2 regions of the Streptomyces sp. AM 4-1-1 genome follow, and region 2 is predicted to be linked to the other one. Evidence: riboswitches for the same ligand, from Rfam matches in the RefSeq annotation. Region 2 holds a riboswitch; the other holds the start of a gene.
What was found. A riboswitch is a leader RNA that binds a small molecule or an ion and turns the genes downstream of it on or off. The one in region 2 is predicted to bind glycine.

Region 1 (9,480 bases), 4.8 Mb from region 2:
CCTCGATGTGCAGTACGAAATCCTCGCCCCGGGCCGCCACGATCTGATCGTTGAGCAGGGTGTAGCGGTCCACGTCCGAGAGATTCGCCGAGATCAAGTCCGCGCGGCCGAGCGTCGGCAGGATTCCGATCATCATGATCCCGGCATCGACCTCGCTCGCCTTCCGATGGGCATATCCGAGGCCGATGCGAAGTTCCTCCGCGAGCCGGTCGAAGACCCGTCGTTCCAAGCGGTGCGGGACTATGTTGACTTCCAGGTTGAACATCCCGAGTTCGGTCTGGAAATCCCGGCTCGCGATCCGTTGGAGAACTTCGCCATTCATCATTCTCGGCATGCCGTCGGGGCCCGCCAGATTGAGTTCGATCTCAAGCCCCACGAGATTTCTCGGCCGGTCGAACCTCCGCTCCTCCAGCAGCCGCCCCAGTCCCTCCAGGCATTGCTGGAGCTTCCTTCGGTAACTCCGCCGATCGGACAGATCCAAGGTACCCGCCACGACCTTCTCGCCCATCGAAGGGTCCCTCCTCGACCGGGCGCGGCCCGCGGCCCAGGCCGCTCGCCCCACGGTCGATAATGCCCAGCCGGGTGATCGACAACGCCCCCGCGGAGGGCGCAACCGCAGTAGTCTGACGATGGAGGCCCGCGGCACATTCCGTGGGCATGGTGATACACACTTTTCGCTTCCGGCGCGCGTCAAAACGCCAACGAGTTCCGGCCGACCACGAAAAAGCACGGAACCGCAGGCAATACGCGGTTCACTCGCACGGAATCAGCGGAATCTCCACATAAAACAGTCCTGATTCCCCCTTGTGAGCGATATCGGTGGCCGCTAGCGGAAACACCGTGTGAACGTGTGTCGTATAAACTCCGCGGATGAGGCAGTGAGCTGACGCGCCGGCCGCGTCACCGGCCTCCCTCTGGCACCACCCGCCGACAGTGCTGTCCGCATCGCACCACCCCGCCCACGCCACACGTGTCTCCCAAGTGAGAGGCGACCCACCATGCCGCTGCACGTCCCTCCGGCCCCCGCGCCGGCCCTGCGCAGTGTTCTCGCGGCCCTCGGTTCCCCCACCGCGGTCCGTGACGCCCGCACTCCCGCTCTCCGGTCCGTCCAGGGACCGTTCAGCCCCGAACTCCCCCTGCCCGTCCATGCGTTGGACCTCACCACACCGGGCGGAACCGCCCCGCTCACCCGGCTCGCCGCCTGGCGCTTCCTGATCCGCAGCCAGGGCCACCGCGCCGTCGCCGGCGCCGACACCATGCTCACCCCGGACGGCTGGGCGTTCTCGCACTTCTTCGAAGGCCCGTACATCGCGTCGACCGAACTGGCCCTGCGGCAGGCGGAGTCGGTCACCCAACCCGTCCAGCCCCGCCTGCTTTCCATCCCCGGCCTCTACATGCTGGCCCTGTGGCTGCACGGCGACACGACGTCCGACGCCACGGGTGGTGTCCTCTCCCCGTCCGACCTGCTGGTGCCGCTGGCTCCCGCCCCGCCGGGCATCGCCGCCCACCGCCCGCACCGGGCCGCCGATCTGCTCCCCGTGCTGGCCCTTCGCGGCATGACGGGCCCCGGCCCGCTGCTCGGCTCTCCCGCCTGACCCGTACCCCTCCTCCCGCTTCTCTCCAGCACCGCACCGCGCCCCACCACTCGAACTCACGTTCCGGGCGGTGGGGTGCGGCATTTCCCGGGGCGCACCACGGCCCGCCCGGACTAGTCCGGTCCGGCCACCCCGGACCACCCGAAGAGGCAGTGAAGTTCCGTCGAACCGCTCGGCCGGGTGACACGCCGCGGGCGAAGAAGACGGGCTGCGGCCAAATCCCTGCGGAACGACGCCCGTCGGGCAACACTGGGACCGGACCGACCGACCCTCGCGGTCACGCACCGGACACCGAACCGCAGGGCATTCCCCACGACGCAGCGAAAGAACCCGCCATGTGCCAGCATCAGCCCCCCTGCCCGACAGCAGACTCCGCCGACCGGGAAGCCGCCCGCCTGACGGCACACCATCCGGAACAGGGCTGGAGCCTGCTGTGCAACGGCGTCCTGCTCTTCGAGGACACCGGTGAGCTGCTTCCGGACGGGCGGATCATCGCTCCTCACCGGCCGCTGGAGACCGCCCGGATGGTGAGGGCCGCCTGACGGCGGACCGGCACGACGTGGAGGGGCCGGCCCGGAGATCTTCTCCGGGCCGGCCCCTCCACACATCCTGCCGTCCCCTGCGACGCCCACGGACCGGCCGGCCTGCCTGCCGTCGGTCGCCCTCCGGGAGCGTCAGCCGTCGTACTCGTCCAGCGGCGGGCACGAGCAGACCAGGTTCCGGTCACCGAAGGCACCGTCGATCCGGCGCACCGGAGGCCAGTACTTGTCGGCGGCCGAGACCCCGGCCGGGAACACCGCCTCCTCGCGGCTGTACGCGTGCTCCCAGGCACCGCTCAGCGCGGCGGCCGTGTGCGGCGCGTGGGTCAGCGGGTTGTCCTCCGCGGTCCACTCGCCCGACGCCACCTTCTCGATCTCGCCGCGGATGGCGATCATCGTGTCGCAGAAACGGTCGATCTCGGCGAGGTTCTCGCTCTCGGTCGGTTCGATCATCAGCGTGCCCGCCACCGGGAACGACATGGTCGGCGAGTGGAAGCCGTAGTCGATCAGGCGCTTGGCGATGTCGTCGATGCTGACCCCGGTCGCCCTGGAGATCGGCCGCAGGTCGACGATGCACTCATGGGCGACGAGACCGGCCGGGCCGTTGTACAGGATCGGGTAGTGCGGTTCGAGCCGCTTGGCGATGTAGTTGGCCGCGAGCACGGCGACCTGCGTCGCGCGCTTCAGCCCCTCGCCGCCCATCAGACGCACGTACGCCCATGAGATCGGCAGGATTCCGGCCGACCCCCACGGGGCCGCCGAGATCGGCCCGACACCGGTGTCCGGGCCCGCGGCGGGCTGGAGCGGGTGGTTGGGGAGGTACGGCGCGAGGTGCGCGCGGACACCGACCGGGCCGACGCCGGGGCCACCTCCGCCGTGCGGGATGCAGAACGTCTTGTGCAGGTTCAGGTGCGAGACGTCGCCGCCGAACCTCCCGGGCCTGGCGAGCCCGACCAGGGCGTTGAGGTTGGCACCGTCGACGTAGACCTGGCCGCCCGCCTCGTGCACCTCGGCGCAGATGTCGGCGACGTGCTCCTCGAACACCCCGTGGGTCGACGGGTAGGTGATCATGAGAACGGCGAGTTCGTCGCGGTGCTTCTCGATCTTGGCGCGCAGGTCCTCGATGTCGACCTCGCCGTCGTCGGCGGTCTTCACGACGACGACCTTCATGCCCGCCATCACGGCACTGGCCGCGTTGGTCCCGTGCGCGGAGGACGGGATGAGACAGACCGTCCGCCCCTCCTCGCCCTGGGCCCGGTGGTACGCCCGTACGGCGAGCAGGCCGGCGAACTCGCCCTGTGAACCGGCGTTGGGCTGCAACGACACGGCGTCGTACCCGGTGACCTCGGCCAGCCGCTCCTCCAGCTCACGGATGAGCGAGAGGAAGCCCTGAGCCTGCTCGGCCGGTGCGAAGGGGTGCAGCGCGCCGAACTCGGGCCAGGTGATGGACTCCATCTCGGCGGTGGCGTTCAGCTTCATCGTGCAGGAGCCGAGCGGGATCATGCCGCGGTCCAGCGCGTAGTCCCGCTCGGCGAGCCGGCGCAGGTAACGCAGCATCGCGGTCTCGGAGCGGTGCTGGTGGAAGACCGGGTGCGCGAGGTAGTCGTCGGTACGCAGCAGGGTCTCCGGCAGCGCGTCGGCCACGGAGGCGTCCAGGGCCTCGATGTCCCCCTCGGCACCGAAGGCCGCCCAGACGGCGGCGATCTGCGTGCGGGTGGTGGTCTCGTCGCAGGCCATCGAGACGTGGTCGGCGTCGACGAGCCGCAGGTTGACCCCGTGCTCACCCGCGTCGGCCACGACGGCGGCGGCCCGGCCCGCGGTCCGCACGGTCAGCGTGTCGAAGAAGGTGCCGGAGACGACCTCGACCCCGGTGGCCCGCAGCCCCTCCGCGAGGATGGTCGCGAAGCGGTGGGTGCGCCGGGCGATCGTCCGCAGCCCGTCGGGGCCGTGGTAGACCGCGTACATCCCGGCCATCACGGCCAGGAGCACCTGGGCGGTGCAGATGTTGCTGGTGGCCTTCTCGCGGCGGATGTGCTGCTCGCGGGTCTGGAGCGCCAGCCGGTACGCCTTGTTGCCGTCGACGTCGACCGAGACCCCGACGAGGCGGCCGGGCAGGCTGCGCGCGAACTTCTCACGTACGGCCATGAAGCCCGCGTGCGGCCCGCCGAAGCCCATCGGCACGCCGAAGCGCTGCGTGGTCCCGACCGCTATGTCCGCGCCCAGGTCCCCGGGCGAGGTGAGGAGCGTGAGCGCCAGCAGGTCGGCGGCGACGGTGACGACCGCGCCGAGTCCGTGGGCCTGTTCGACGACGGGCCTGATGTCCCGTACGGCTCCGGAGGCGCCCGGGTACTGGAGCAGCACACCGAAGACGCCGCGCTCGGCGATCTCGGCGGGGATGCCGTCGGCGAGGTCGGCGACGACGACCTCGACCCCGGTCGGTTCCGCGCGGGTACGGATCACCGCGACGGTCTGCGGCAGGGCGTCCGCGTCGATCAGGAAGACGCCGTTCTTGACCTTGCCGACGCGCCGCGACAGCGCCATGGCCTCGGCGGCGGCGGTTCCCTCGTCGAGCAGCGAGGCGCCGGAGGTGGGCAGCCCGGTCAGTTCGGCGACCATGGTCTGGAAGTTGAGCAGCGCCTCCAGGCGGCCCTGCGAGATCTCCGGCTGGTACGGGGTGTACGCCGTGTACCAGGCGGGGTTCTCCATGACGTTGCGGAGGATCACCGGCGGGGTGAAGGTGCCGTAGTAGCCGAGCCCGATCATCGGGGCGAGCACCTTGTTGCGGTCGGCGAGGGTGCGGAGCTCGGCCAGCACCTCGGCCTCGCTGCGCGCCTCCGGCAGCCGCAGCGCCTCGGCACTCCTGATCGCGTCGGGCACGGCGGCGGCGGTGAGCTCGTCCAGCGAGCCGTAACCGACCTGGGCGAGCATCTTGGCCTGGGCCTCGGCATCGGGCCCGATGTGGCGCTGCTCGAAGGGGATGCCCTGCTCCAGCTGGGAGAGCGGAGTGCGACGGGGGGTCATGGTGGAGGCCTCCTGGTCTGTGACGACCTTCGAGGGCACCACGGCGTGGGTGCCCGGACGGCCTCCCCCTCTGTCATCTCAACCTGAGAGCTTCACCGGCGGCCCTGTCGGGCGTACCGGTTTTCACCGTCGGTGAGGAAGGGTCCCGTCCCGGCACATGGCCCGTTCGACGCCCGCCCTGCTTTCCAGAGTGACCTCGTCCGCGCGGTACGTGAGCCTGAGAGATTCCGGGGAGGAGTTGCTCCTTCGGCGCCTCCGGACCTTCTCCGGAGGACTCTCCCGCGCGGGGTCAGCAGCCGTGTGCCAGCCTACCAGCGGGGCGGATGACCGAGGGCTCGAGTGGCCGACGCACCGGATCTGCTCTTGTCTGGTGCTCAAGGATGAGTCGCCACCAGTTGGGAGGCACCGTGCAGACCGACATCGATCCGCGCAGTCTGATCGGCCGCAAGGCGTTCGACCGCGAGGGCACCAAGATCGGGACGGTGGACGAGGTCTACCTCGACGACGCGACCGGTGTGCCCGAGTGGGCCGCCGTACGGACCGGCCTGTTCAGCCGGGACGCCTTCGTTCCCCTCGAACCGAGCGAGTTCGTCGACGACACCCTGCTGATCCCCTTCGACCGCGCGCTGATCAGGAGTTCGCCGGACTTCGGCGTCGGCCGTCATCTCTCACCGGAGCAGGAGCTCCAGCTCTACCACCATTACGGGCTGGACTCCCCGCCGCCGGAGGAACCCGCCGAGTCCGCCCCGGACCGGGACTTCGGCAGGCTGGCGGGCCAGGAGGAGTGATCGACCGGTCGGGGCACCAGGGGCAGCGGATCGGCCGGGTGCAGCTCCGGGTCGTCGACACGGAAGGTGCGCACCCGGCCCGGCACCGATCCGGGCTCCTCGAAGCGCACGGTGACCCGGCCCACCCCGCTGCCCTGCACCCAGCCGTGACCGTGGACGTCGTGCCGGACGTCGTGCCCGGCCGCCCAGTGTCGCGCGGTGAGCTGTTCGGGGGGCGCCGTCGCCGCTTCGCCCGGACGCTCAGCGGATACGTCCCCGTCGGCCCCTGAACCCTCCGCCCCGTCCGGTCGCTCCGCCTCCTCCGGCCGGTCCGTCTCCCCCGCACCGGGCGCCCGCGCGAGGACGGCGGCCTGGGCGTCGTCGGCGGCCTGGGCGAACAGGTCCTCCTGTGTGAAGTCGGCGAGCCCGGTGACGCCGACCCCCAGGAGCCGCACACCCCCCGTGGTGTCCACGTGCTCCAGCAGCCGGTCGGCGGCCTCCCGGACCACTGTGGGGTCGTCCGTGGGCCCTCGTAGCGTCTCGGACCGGGTGAGCGTCGAGAAGTCGTACCTCCGGACCTTGAGGACCACGGTCCGCCCCGAGCGCCCGGCTTCCCTCAGCCGCTGGACGCACCGGTCGGCCAGCCGCGCCACCTCGGACCTGACCCGGGCCCGGTCGTGGAGGTCCATGTCGAAGGTGTCCTCGACCGAGACCGACTTCGCGTCGCGTTCGGCCACCACGGCCCGGTCGTCGAGCCCGAGCGCCATCCGGTACAGCGACCCGCCGTGCGCCTTTCCCAGCAGTCGTACGAGTTCCGCCTCACCGGCCTCGGCCAGATGGTCGACGGTCGTCATCCCGGCGCGGCGGAGATGGTCGCCCGTGGCCGGGCCGACCCCGGGCAGGACCCGTACGGACATCGGCGCGAGGAGTTCCCGCTCGGTGCCCGGCTCGATCAGCACCAGCCCGTCCGGTTTGGCCTGCTCCGAGGCGATCTTGGCGAGCATCTTGGAACCGGCGAGGCCGACCGAGCCCGTGAGGCCGGTGACGGCCCTGATGGCGTCCCGGAGCCGTTCCCCGATCAGCCGGGCCGAGGCGGTGTCGTCCGCCATGGCCCCGGCCTCCAGATCGACGAAGGCCTCGTCCAGGCTGAGTGGTTCCACCAGGGGTGAGAGCCGTCCCAGCAACTCCATCACCTGGTCGCTCACCGTGCGGTAGAGCGAGAAGCGCGGAAAGAGGTACGCGGCGTTGGGCGCCAGTCGTCGCGCCTGCGCCATCGGCATGGCCGAGTGGACCCCGAACCGCCGTGCCTCGTAGGAGGCGGTGGCGACGACCCCACGCGGGCCGAGCCCGCCCACCACGACCGCCTTGCCACGCAGGCTGGGCTTGGCCGCCTGCTCCGCCGAGGCGTAGAAGGCGTCCATGTCCAGGTGCAGGATGGTGGGCGCGGCTCTCACATCAACCGATGCTGCCCCATGGCACTGACAATCGCCGCGCCCGCCGTCCGTGAGGGTTCAGACCGCGCGGTTGCGCCGTCTGGCCAGCTCGTCGGCCGGGTTGTTGCCGATGAGGGTCTCCCCCGTGTCGACCCGTTCGCCGTGCAGCTGCGAGAGCGCGGCGTCCACGTCCCGCCACACCACACCGACCGCGATGCCGAAGACCCCCTGCCCCCCTTGGAGGAGCTTGACGACCTCGTCGGGCGAGGAGCACTCGTAGACCGTCGCCCCGTCGCTCATGAGCGTCATCCGCTCCAGGTCCTGGAAGCCGCGGGCCCGTAGATGCTGGACCGTCGTCCGGATGTTCTGGAGTGCGACACCCGTGTCCAGGAACCGCTTCACGATCTTGAGGAGGACCACGTCCCGGAAACTGTAGAGACGCTGGGTCCCCGACCCGTACGCCGGACGCACGCTGGGTTCGACCAGCCCGGTGCGCGCCCAGTAGTCGAGCTGCCGATAGGTGATCCCCGCCGCCGCGCACGCGGTCGGCCCGCGGTAGCCGATGCTGTCCGCCGGTGTCACGCCGTCCGTCGCCATCGCGGCCGGTTGCCTGATGGTGGGGCCGACTGCACCGCCGTGGTGCGGATACGGCCCGCCCGCCGCCGTACCGTCGCCGCTGATTCTCACGCCGACCTCCGTCCTTGACCTGCCATCACGACGGTAGGCAGTCACTCGGGGTGCGTCAACGATCGCCACACTCGGCACGCCGAGTGATAATCACCCTGAGGGTGGTTTCACGTACCTCGTTGCCGGGAAGGGCTTCTCGGATGCGCTGTCGGCGGTCGGCAGAACGGTCACTGGCTGTTGGTACCGAAGTCCTCCGGCGAGATCTGGTCGAGGAATTCGCGGAACTTCTCGACCTCGTCCTCCTGCTCGTCCGGGATGGCGATACCGGCGTCGTCGAGCACCCCGTCACTGCCGTAGATGGGCGTTCCGGTGCGCAGCGCGAGTGCTATGGCGTCGGACGGACGCGCGCTCACCTCGACACCGCTGGCGAAGACCAGCTCCGCGTAGAAGACCCCTTCACGCAGGTCCGTGATGCGGACCTCGGTGAGCTCCTGGCCGACGGCCTCGAGCACATCCTTGAAGAGATCGTGGGTCAGCGGCCTGGCGGGCGCCATTCCCTGCTGGGCGAAGGCGATCGCGGTCGCCTCCCCAGGACCGATCCAAATGGGGAGGTACCGGTCGCCTCCCGCTTCACGCAGGAGCACGATCGGTTGGTTGGAGGGCATTTCCACCCGGACACCCACTACGTCGAGCTCGTTCACACAGCAACCCTAGGACGTGCCTGGCAGGTTTGGGTAGTCGGGCTCCCCCCTCTTCAGGGAAGCCGGCTCCGCAGAGCCGTCTGCACCAGAGCCACGTGAAGCCGTACGGACAGCTCCGCGAGCTCCTTGGCGGTGGCCTCCGCATAGGCCCTGGTCTGCGGATTCCGATGCCGGCGCAGGGGTGCGACCACCTGTTCGACAAGGCCCGCCTCACGCTCGGCCGCCGCCCGCATGGCCCGCAGATGCCGCGGTTCCAGACCGAATCGGCCCAGATCCGCCACAAGCCTGGCCACCGTCACCGCTTCGGCGTCGTACGAGCCCCCGGAGGTGGGAGTGATCAGCCCGTAGGACTCCCACTCCGCCAGCTGCTCCTCGGTGACCTCGGCGGCAGCCAGCAGCTCGGAGCGCCCGACGCGGGCGGCGGTGGAAGGCGCCGGATCGGGGTCCCAGCCGCCCCAGCCGCCGTCGGCCGGGTCGCGCTGCCCGGCCGGCGGCAGAGTGATGCGCTCACCACGCGCCAGCGCGTCCAGGTGCTCGCGGATGACCTTCAGCGGCAGGTAGTGATCCCGCTGCATCCGCAGCACCTGGGCCAGCCGCTCGACGTCGCCGGGACCGAACTTCCGGTACCCGGACGGCGTCCGCTGCGGCTCCACGAGTCCCTCCGCCTCCAGGAAGCGGATCTTCGAGATGGTGACCTCGGGGAACTCGTCCCGCAGGTGGAGGAGCACCGTGCCGATGCTCATCGTGCGGTCGTCGGCAGCGGCGGCGCCGTGACCGGCGCCGCCCGTCGCTGTTCT
Region 2 (9,480 bases):
CGCGCCGTTGGTCGGAGCCGTCACGACCCGGCCGCCCGCGGCGTTCTCCTCGTTCACCGCCATCGCGTACAGCGTGATCCACTCCATGGCGCGGGCCTGCGGATCGCCCTCGGCACGCAGCTGGCGCGCGGTGTTCGCGGCGCGGCGGCGGACCTTCAGGCCGCCCGGCAGGATGCCCTCACGGGTCATGCCGCGCGAGACGCAGGACTGCATCACGCGCCAGATGTCCAGCAGCCCACTGCGGATCTCGTCCTCGGTGCGCCACGCCCTCTCGTTCTCCATCATCAGCGCGGAGATGGAGAGGCCGGTCTCCCGGGCCAGTCGCAGCAGCTCGTCGCCGGTACGGAAGGGGTGTGTGAGGACGGTGTCGTCGAGGACGATACGGTCCTCGCCCACCGCGTCCTCGTCGACGACGAAACCGCCGCCGACCGAGTAGTAGGTCTTCTCCAGCAGGACCGTGCCGTCCAGGTCGGACGCCGCGATCGTCATGCCGTTGGCGTGGTAGGGGAGGGCCTTGCGGCGGTGCAGGACCAGCTCTTCGTCGGCGTCGAAGGCGATCTCGTGCATGCCGAGCAGATTGAGCCGGCCGGTCGAACGGATCACGGCGACGCGGTCGTCGGCGGTCTCGACGTCGACGGTACGGGGCGATTCGCCCTCCAGACCGAGCAGCACGGCCTTGGGGGTGCCGTGGCCGTGCCCGGTGGCGCCGAGCGAGCCGAACAGTTCGGCCCGTATCGAGACGGTGTGGGCCAGCAGGCCCTCGTTCTTCAGGCGGCGCGCGAACATGCCCGCCGCGCGCATCGGGCCGACCGTATGGGAGCTGGACGGGCCGATGCCGATCGAGAACAGGTCGAAGACCGAGATGGCCACGGGATGACTCCTAAGGGTTGGTAGACGTCGTTGTCTGCCGGGGTGGTGCGGTACGGGCCGGTGCGGGCCCGCAGGCGGGGCAAGGGCGGGGGCACCGCGCCCACTGTTCAGTGTGCGCGGTGCCCCCGGGGTACGTCGTCGGGCCGCTGGGCCGGCCCGGTGCCTTCCCCGGCCGCGTCGCCGGGGGCGGCACTACTTCAGGCCGGGGTACAGCGGGAACTTCTCGGCGAGCGCGATGACGCGGGCCTTGAGGTCGGCGCTGTCGTAGGACGGCTTCAGGGCGGCGGCGATGATCTCCGCGACCTCGGTGAAGTCCTCGGTCCGGAAGCCGCGGGTGGCCAGGGCCGGCGTACCGATCCGCAGACCCGAGGTCACCATCGGGGGACGCGGGTCGTTCGGGACGGCGTTCCGGTTGACCGTGATGCCGACCTCGTGGAGACGGTCCTCGGCCTGCTGGCCGTCCAGCTCCGAGTGGCGCAGGTCGACGAGGACCAGGTGGACGTCCGTACCACCGGAGAGCACGGAGACCCCGGCCTCGGTGACGTCCGGCCGGCCCAGGCGCTCGGCCAGGATGCGGGCGCCGTCCAGGGTGCGCTGCTGGCGCTCCTTGAACTCCTCGGTCGCCGCGACCTTGAACGAGACGGCCTTGGCCGCGACCACGTGCTCCAGCGGGCCGCCCTGCTGGCCGGGGAAGACCGCGGAGTTGATCTTCTTGGCGAGTTCCTGCGTCGACAGGATGACGCCGCCGCGCGGACCGCCGAGGGTCTTGTGCGTGGTGGTCGTGACGACATGGGCGTGCGGCACCGGGTTGGGGTGCAGGCCCGCGGCCACCAGGCCCGCGAAGTGCGCCATGTCGACCATCAGGTACGCGCCGACCTCGTCCGCGATGCGGCGGAAGGCGGCGAAGTCCAGCTGACGGGGGTACGCGGACCAGCCGGCCACGATCAGCTTGGGCTTCGACTCCTTGGCCAGCCGCTCGACCTCGGACATGTCCACGACGCCGGTGTCGTCGACGTGGTAGGCGACCACGTTGTAGAGCTTGCCGGAGAAGTTGATCTTCATGCCGTGGGTCAGGTGACCGCCGTGGGCGAGGTTCAGGCCCATGATCGTGTCGCCCGGCTTGAGCAGCGCGAACATCGCGGCGGCGTTGGCCTGCGCGCCCGAGTGCGGCTGGACGTTGGCGTGCTCGGCGCCGAACAGGTCCTTGACGCGGTCGATGGCGATCTGCTCGATCACGTCGACGTGCTCACAGCCACCGTAGTAGCGGCGGCCCGGGTATCCCTCGGCGTACTTGTTGGTGAGGACGGAGCCCTGGGCCTCCATGACCGCGACCGGAGCGAAGTTCTCCGAGGCGATCATTTCGAGGGTGGACTGCTGTCGGTGGAGCTCGGCGTCGACGGCGGCGGCGACGTCCGGGTCCAGCTCGTGCAGGGAGGAGTTGAGAAGCGACATCAGGTGGTCCCTTGGGGTCTTTAGTTGCCGGAGAACTCGGTGTACTCGTCCGCGGAGAGCAGGTCCTTCGGCTCCTCCGCGACGCGTACCTTGAACAGCCAGCCGCCCTCGAAGGGAGCGGAATTGACCAGCGAGGGGTCGTCCACGACGTCCTGGTTCGCGGCCGTGACCTCACCGGTCACCGGCGAGTACAGGTCGCTGACGGACTTGGTCGACTCCAGCTCGCCGCAGGTCTCACCCGCGGTCACCGTGTCGCCGACCTCGGGGAGCTGGGCGTAGACGACGTCACCGAGCGCGTTGGCCGCGAACTCCGTGATGCCGATCGTGGCCACACCGTCGTCGAGGGCCGACAGCCACTCGTGCTCCTTGCTGTACCGCAGCTGCTGGGGGTTGCTCATGACCTGAATTCTCCTGTACGCGGGGAGTGCTGGTGGACGGTGGTCTTACGGTGTGAGACGCGAATGCGTCACGTCCGGCGCGGGCCGGTGTGTACGCGGGCACGCCCGTGGCGGTGCCCGGTGGTGCTGTGCCCGGTGCCCTTGGTGGGGGCGGGCAGATCACTTCCGGCGCTTGTAGAACGGCAGCGCCACGACCTCGTAGGGCTCATGGGTGCCCCGGACGTCCACCCCGACGCCCGGGGCGCCGGGAGCGGCGTGCGCCGCGTCCACGTAGGCCATGGCGATCGGCCTGCCCAAGGTCGGCGACGGGGCGCCCGAGGTGACCTCGCCGACGGCCTGTCCGCCGGCCACGACGGCGAAGCCCGCCCTCGGCACCCGGCGGCCCTCGGCGATCAGGCCGACGAGCTTGCGGGGCGGGGTCGCCTCGGCACGCCGGGCGGCGGCCTCCAGGGCCTCGCGGCCCACGAAGTCACCCTCCTTCTCGAACTTCACGACCCGGCCGAGGCCCGCGTCGAACGGCGTGAGGACGGTGGTCAGCTCGTGCCCGTACAGCGGCATGCCCGCCTCCAGGCGCAGGGTGTCGCGGCAGGACAGTCCGCAGGGGATCAGTCCGCGCGGGGCGCCGGCCTCGGTCAGCGCCCGCCACACCCCCTCGGCGTGCTCGGGGGCGACGAAGAGCTCGAAGCCGTCCTCCCCGGTGTAACCGGTGCGGGCGATCAGGGCGGGGACCCCCGCGACCGTGCCGGGCAGGCCCGCGTAGTACTTCAGACCGTCCAGGTCGGCGTCGGTGACCGCGGCCAGGATCGCGGGGGACTCGGGGCCCTGCACGGCGAGCAGCGCGTACGCGTCGCGGTCGTCGCGCACCTCGGCGTCGAAGCCCTCGGCGCGGGCGGTCAGCGCGTCGAGCACGGTCTGCGCGTTCCCGGCGTTGGCGACCACCAGGTACTCGCTCCCGCCGAGGCGGTAGACGATCAGGTCGTCCAGGATTCCGCCGTCCTCCGCGCAGATCATGGTGTACCGGGCGCGGCCCACGCCGACGGTCCCGATGTTGCCGACCAGCGCGAAGTCGAGGGCCGCGAGGGCCTGCGGGCCCGTGACGGTGATCTCACCCATGTGCGACAGGTCGAAGAGCCCCGCCCTGGTGCGTACGGCGTTGTGCTCGTCGCGCTCGCTGGCGTACCGCAGCGGCATGTCCCAGCCCGCGAAATCGGTCATGGTCGCGCCCAGCGAACGATGCAGCGCGTCGAGGGCGGTGAGACGGGGGACAGTGCTCATAGGTGTGGCTCCCAGGCATGACGACGAGGACGATCCCTCCCCATCTGTCATCGGAACCTGAGAGGTTCGCCGAGAGGCCCCGTAGGGGGTCGGCTTGCACCTTGGGTGGAGCCGCGGAGCGACTCGCTTTTCAGATGTGCCTCATCCACGCGGTACGGGGCCTGAGAGATTCAAGGGAGGATCTTGCTCCTTCGGCGCCCGGACACCTGAGGGGTGCCCGGAACTCTCCCGCGCGGATTCGAGCGGCCTGTATGCAGTTGGCGGGGCCATCATCGCACGCATCGCGGCGGAGTGGGGCCCCGGTGCCCGACGGAACGCGGCACGGGGGCGGTTGTGGGACATTGCCTTTTCTTTACACTTCTTGAGCAGGCGTGGTGTGACCCGACAGGGGGAGTGCGATGACGTTGCGGCGGTACGCGACGGCCGCGGGGGGCGTGCACGGGGAGCTTCCCGCGCAACAGGGCGCACCGGACCGGGAGACATGCGCGCGGACGCGCCGGGAGGCGCCCGGCAGCGCGCCGGACACACCCGGCCCGCACGCCCCCGTCGTCCGGGACCTGCGGGCGGCGGGGCCGGGGGACGGGCCACGGGTCCTGTACTTCGGCGCGGGGGACGTGGTGGTGGTCTCCGGACTGCCCGGCAGCGGCAAGTCCACCCTCATCCGGCGGACCGTGGACGTGCGCGCGATCGATTCCCAGGACGTCCGGGACCGCTGGGCCCGGACGCTGCCCCGGTTATGCCCCTACACCCTCTACCGGCCCCTGGTCCGGATCGCCCACTACCGCGCGCTGCGGCGGGCCCTGCTCACCGGCGCGTCCCTCGTCGTCCATGACTGCGGTCACCAGGCATGGGTACGCCGCTGGCTGGCCCGGGGGGCCCTGCGCCGGGGCCGCACCCTCCATCTGATCCTTCTCGACGTCACTCCCGAGACCGCCAGGGACGGCCAGCGCCGGCGCGGACGCGGGGTCTCGGGCTACGCCTTCGCCCGCCACCGCGCGGCGGTCGCCCGGCTGCTGCGCGCCGCCGAGGAGGGCGTCCTGCCCCCGGGCTGCTCGTCGGCGGTCCTGCTGGACCGCGCGGCGGCCGGGGCGCTGACCGGGCTGTCGTTCGCCGGGCCGATGACGCCTCAGGGACCTCCGCCCGCGCCGGTTCCGGCCTGACCCGGACGAGAGGCCCCGGGCCCGTCCGGCGCGGGGCGCCGTCCGGTGCGTGCGATCGCGGGACGGCCGGAAGTCCTGGAGCGGATTCCCCCTGGTCCGCGAGACCTTGGGGGAGGGGCTACCAGGGCTTTTGGCCGACGCGGTGAGCGTGCGTGCTGGGCCGCGCGACGGGGCAGGGCTTGCCGGGAGCGGTACTAGAGTGCTGCCGCACAGCATGGGCGAGAAGGGGAAGCAGTGGACGTTCCGGCACCGATCCAGACACCTCCGTACGGCGGATGGCCGGCCAATGAGCTGGAGGAGGCGCTGACGGCGTCGCTCGGCGCCGCCGAGGCCGGCGGCCGGCTCGTCGAAGTGCTCGGCCGCAGCCACCTCTGGATACCGCTCCCCAACGGCGGCGGCCCGGACAGCGCCTCCCTCGACCTGCCGACGCTGGACATCGAGGGGGCCCCGTACGTCCCCGTGTTCAGCTCCGAACAGCAGTTCGCGCTGTGCGTCGGCACGCACATGTCCTTCACCGTGGCGCCCGCCCGCGACTTCGCCCGGGGGCTGCCCCCGCAGCTCGGCATCGCGGTGAACCCCGGAGGCGCGGTCGGCGCCCCGCTGCCGCCGCCCGCCGTCGCCGAACTCTGCCGGGCCGGCCGCACCCCGCTGGACGGCTCCGCCACCGGCGGCCGGGTCAGGCTGTACGAGCCGGACTGGCAGGAGGAGCCCGTCGACTTCCTCGCGGCGGCCGCCGGTGAGTTCGAGGAGTGCGGTGTCGTCCGCACCGCTCGCCGGGCGCTCGCCAGCGTCGAGGGCGACGCCCCGGTCCTCTTCGTCGGCGTCGAACTGTCCGCCTGGGACGGCCCGGCCCTCCAGGCCCCGATGGACGCCCTGGGCCGCGCGCTCGGCCGGGCCGAGGTGCCCTGGCAGGTCAACCTGGTGCTGTTCGACGCGGCGCGGGACCCGGTAGGTGACTGGATGCTGGAGAAGGTCCGGCCGTTCTACCGGCGCGAGGAGCGGTAGTCCGGTCTTCGCGCCGCCGGCCGCGCCCCTCCGCCGCGGTCCTTCCGCCCCCGCCGCGTCAACATGACGCGTCAACCCGTGACGTCAAGCCGGTGTCAGTGGCGACGCATAAGCTGGTTTGATGGCTTGGGCGGACCCCGGGGCCGAGCCCGTGTGCCCGGGTGCGGATCGGGGCCGCGCAGTGGACCGAAGAGTCGAAGAGGGGCGGGACCCAGGGTGAGTGCGTCAGGCACCGCGGCGACCGGGCAGGTCGAGCACATGCTGCGCCAGGTGACCCCCGGCCGCTACGACGCGTACGAGGCGCTGCTCCAGGCACTCGCCGCCGACCGGATCTGGATGCTCCTCTGGCACGGCCGGCCCGGCTCGCCCGACGCGCAGTACGGAAACATGGAGATCGAGGGGCTGGGCTACGCCCCCTGTGTGACCTCCGCCCAGGAACTCTCCGCCAGCGGCTGGAACAGATCCCACGAAGTGGTCGCCGGACGCGACATCGCCCGCGCCCTCTTCCCCGACCGCTGGGGCATCTGGCTCAACCCGCACGCCCCGGGCGGCGGTGTCGGCATCCCCTGGCTCGACCTGCGCCGGATCGCCACCGGTCTCGACCGGATGCCCGCGGGCCCGCTCCGGCTCTCCGAACCCGCCGTGGAGATGCCGCAGTTCTACGCCCTGCTCAGCCAGAGCGCCCACCGCACCCCGGCCGTCCGCGCGCTGCGCCGCGCCTGGGTTCAGCCCGCGCTCGGAGTGCCGTATCTGGCGATCGGCCTCGATCTGTACGACACCGGACCGCACTCCGTCGAGGCCGTCCGCGCCATGATGCGGCAGTCGGTCGGCGCGGTCCCGGACGGGCTGCCCGTGTCCACCGTCGCGATGTCCGACGAGTACGACCCGGTCGCGATCTGGTTGCGCGCCAACTCCCGGCCGTTCTACGACCGGGAGGCGCACGTCCCGGCGGGGCAGCCGCCCGCCTCGGCGCCCGGGTACGGCTACCCGTTCCCGTAGGGCCTTCCGGCCGGTCCGGGTGGTCCGGGTGGTCCGCCGCGCATGACCCCGGCCCGGACGGTCCGCCCCGCGTGACCCCGACCCGGATCGTCCGCGGCCCGTGACCCACTGCTCCACGCGCCCCACGCGCCCCACGTACCCCGTGGGTCTCCGCGTCGTGATCACGCCGGTCGCGCACGCGCCCCGGAGAGGGACACCCGCCCGCCCCCGTACCCGTCCGTCACACCCGTGCGGGTACGTCCCAGGGGCAAACCCACCCACCGGCGGCCAACGTCCCGCATTCTCCGTGCACCCGCCCACCCCCGGGCAACTCCTCGTAATTATCCGGCCATTGAGGGCGGTCGAACCGCTCGCGGAAGACCGCTGTCCGGATAACGGTAAGCCCATTGCCCGGATCACGTTTGAGCAAACATTCCTCGTCAGGACTGGCGGGTGATCGCGACAGCGTTGAACACTCGCCCGAAAGAGGGAAGCCGGACCGTCCACGCAGTGCGTGCCGCAGCACCGGCCCCATCCCTCGGCGAATCACTCGCATCACACGAATCACCCGGCAATACGGAAGACACACGGCACCACCGCAGCGGCCCGTACCGTCGCCCCGGATGGCAGCCACGCATCGTCGGCAACCGTCGGCAAGGGCAAGCACGAGGGACGATGACCGCACCCATTGAGACCACCGGATCGCAGGCCGAAGCTCAGCCGGAGTCTGTGCTGAAGGGCGCCAAGTCAGCGCAGATCGAGGGCCGTTCACTCGGGCGCATCGCCTGGAACAGATTCAGACGCGACAAGGTCGCCGTCGCCGGCGGCGTGATCGTCGTGCTGCTGATCCTCCTGGCCGTGCTCTCCAAGCCCATCCAAGCGGTGTTCGGGCTCGACCCGAACGAGTTCCACCAGGACCTGATCGACCCCGCGCTGCTCGCTCCCAAGGGTGCGTGGGGCGGCATGAGCTGGGATCATCCGCTCGGTGTCGACCCGCAGTACGGACGCGACATCCTGGCCCGGATCATCGAGGGCTCCTGGGTGTCACTGCTGGTGGCCGGCGGCGCCACCCTGGTGTCCGTGATCATCGGCGTGTTCATGGGCGTGACGGCCGGCTTCTACGGCGGCTGGGCCGACACCCTCATCAGCCGGACGATGGACGTCTTCCTCGCGTTCCCCCTCCTTCTCTTCGCCATCTCCATCTCGGCCTCGCTCCAGGACGGCGCGTTCGGACTGACCGGACTCCCGTTGCGCATCGCGGTGCTGATCTTCGTGATCGGCTTCTTCAGCTGGCCGTACATGGGCCGCATCGTGCGTGCCCAGACGCTCAGCCTGCGAGAACGCGAGTTCGTCGAAGCGGCCAGAAGCCTCGGCGCCCGTGGGCCCTTCATCCTGTTCCGGGAGTTGCTGCCCAATCTGGTCGCGCCGATCCTGGTGTACTCCACCCTGCTGATCCCGACCAACATCCTCTTCGAGGCGGGCCTCAGCTACCTGGGTGTGGGCATCGCCCCGCCGCAGGCGTCGTGGGGCGGCATGCTCTCCACCGCCGCCGAGATCTACCAGGCGGACCCGCAGTACATGATCGTGCCGGGTCTGGCGATCTTCGTCACCGTTCTGGCGTTCAACCTGCTGGGCGACGGGCTCCGAGACGCCCTCGACCCGCGCAGCAAGTAATCGCGGCGAAAACAGTCAACACATCAGCCGCAACCATCGATTGAGGGGGCATTCCTCAGGTGAAGACCAAAAAAGCAGCAGCTGTGATCGCCACAGCTGTGGCACTGACGCTGGGGGCCACCGCGTGTGGCGGCTCGGACAACGACAGCAAGAGCAACAAGGGTGGCAGCGGGGCCACCGACGCCGCGCTGACCTCGATCGTCAACAAGTCCGACAAGAAGGGGGGTACGGTCACGTACTCCCTGTCGGACGAGCCGGACTCCCTCGACCCCGGTAACACGTACTACGGCTGGGTGCAGAACTTCGCCCGCCTGTACGGCCGTACGCTGACCAGCTTCAAGCCCGCCGCGGGCAAGGAGGGCCTGGAGGTCGTCCCGGACCTGGCCGAGTCCCTGGGCAAGCCCAGCCCGGACGCCAAGACCTGGACGTACACCCTGAAGAAGGGGCTGAAGTTCGAGGACGGCACGCCGATCACCTCGAAGGACGTCAAGTACGCCATCGAGCGCTCCAACTTCGCGCCGGAGGCCCTGTCCAACGGACCGACGTACTTCAAGGCGCACCTGGTGGGCGGCGAGAAGTACCAGGGCCCGTACAAGGACAAGAGCCCGGCCGGTATCGCGTCCATCGAGACCCCGGACGACGTCACCATCGTCTTCAAGCTGAAGGAC

Region 1: it holds a riboswitch for glycine, as region 2 does, so the genes downstream of both, gcvP (aminomethyl-transferring glycine dehydrogenase) here and gcvT (glycine cleavage system aminomethyltransferase GcvT) in region 2, are expected to answer to the same signal.

Annotation. Positions count from the first base shown of each region.
Region 1 is NZ_CP119145.1:685,049-694,528, forward strand. Features, by position in the region: gene PZB75_RS02700 (glutamate-cysteine ligase family protein) at 1-508, opposite strand, end outside; gene PZB75_RS02705 (hypothetical protein) at 999-1,595, shown strand; gene PZB75_RS02710 (DUF5999 family protein) at 1,931-2,137, shown strand; gene gcvP (aminomethyl-transferring glycine dehydrogenase) at 2,270-5,155, opposite strand; glycine riboswitch at 5,351-5,447, opposite strand; gene PZB75_RS02720 (PRC-barrel domain-containing protein) at 5,563-5,943, shown strand; gene PZB75_RS02725 (DNA polymerase IV) at 5,856-7,376, opposite strand; gene PZB75_RS02730 (MerR family transcriptional regulator) at 7,434-8,042, opposite strand; gene PZB75_RS02735 (bifunctional nuclease family protein) at 8,210-8,683, opposite strand; gene PZB75_RS02740 (MerR family transcriptional regulator) at 8,737-9,480, opposite strand, start outside.
Region 2 is NZ_CP119145.1:5,459,360-5,468,839, forward strand. Features, by position in the region: gene PZB75_RS23230 (L-serine ammonia-lyase) at 1-870, opposite strand, end outside; gene glyA (serine hydroxymethyltransferase) at 1,063-2,322, opposite strand; gene gcvH (glycine cleavage system protein GcvH) at 2,343-2,720, opposite strand; gene gcvT (glycine cleavage system aminomethyltransferase GcvT) at 2,880-3,995, opposite strand; glycine riboswitch at 4,136-4,236, opposite strand; gene PZB75_RS23250 (AAA family ATPase) at 4,394-5,155, shown strand; gene PZB75_RS23255 (enhanced serine sensitivity protein SseB) at 5,390-6,160, shown strand; gene PZB75_RS23260 (enhanced serine sensitivity protein SseB C-terminal domain-containing protein) at 6,377-7,159, shown strand; gene PZB75_RS23265 (ABC transporter permease) at 7,814-8,812, shown strand; gene PZB75_RS23270 (ABC transporter substrate-binding protein) at 8,872-9,480, shown strand, end outside.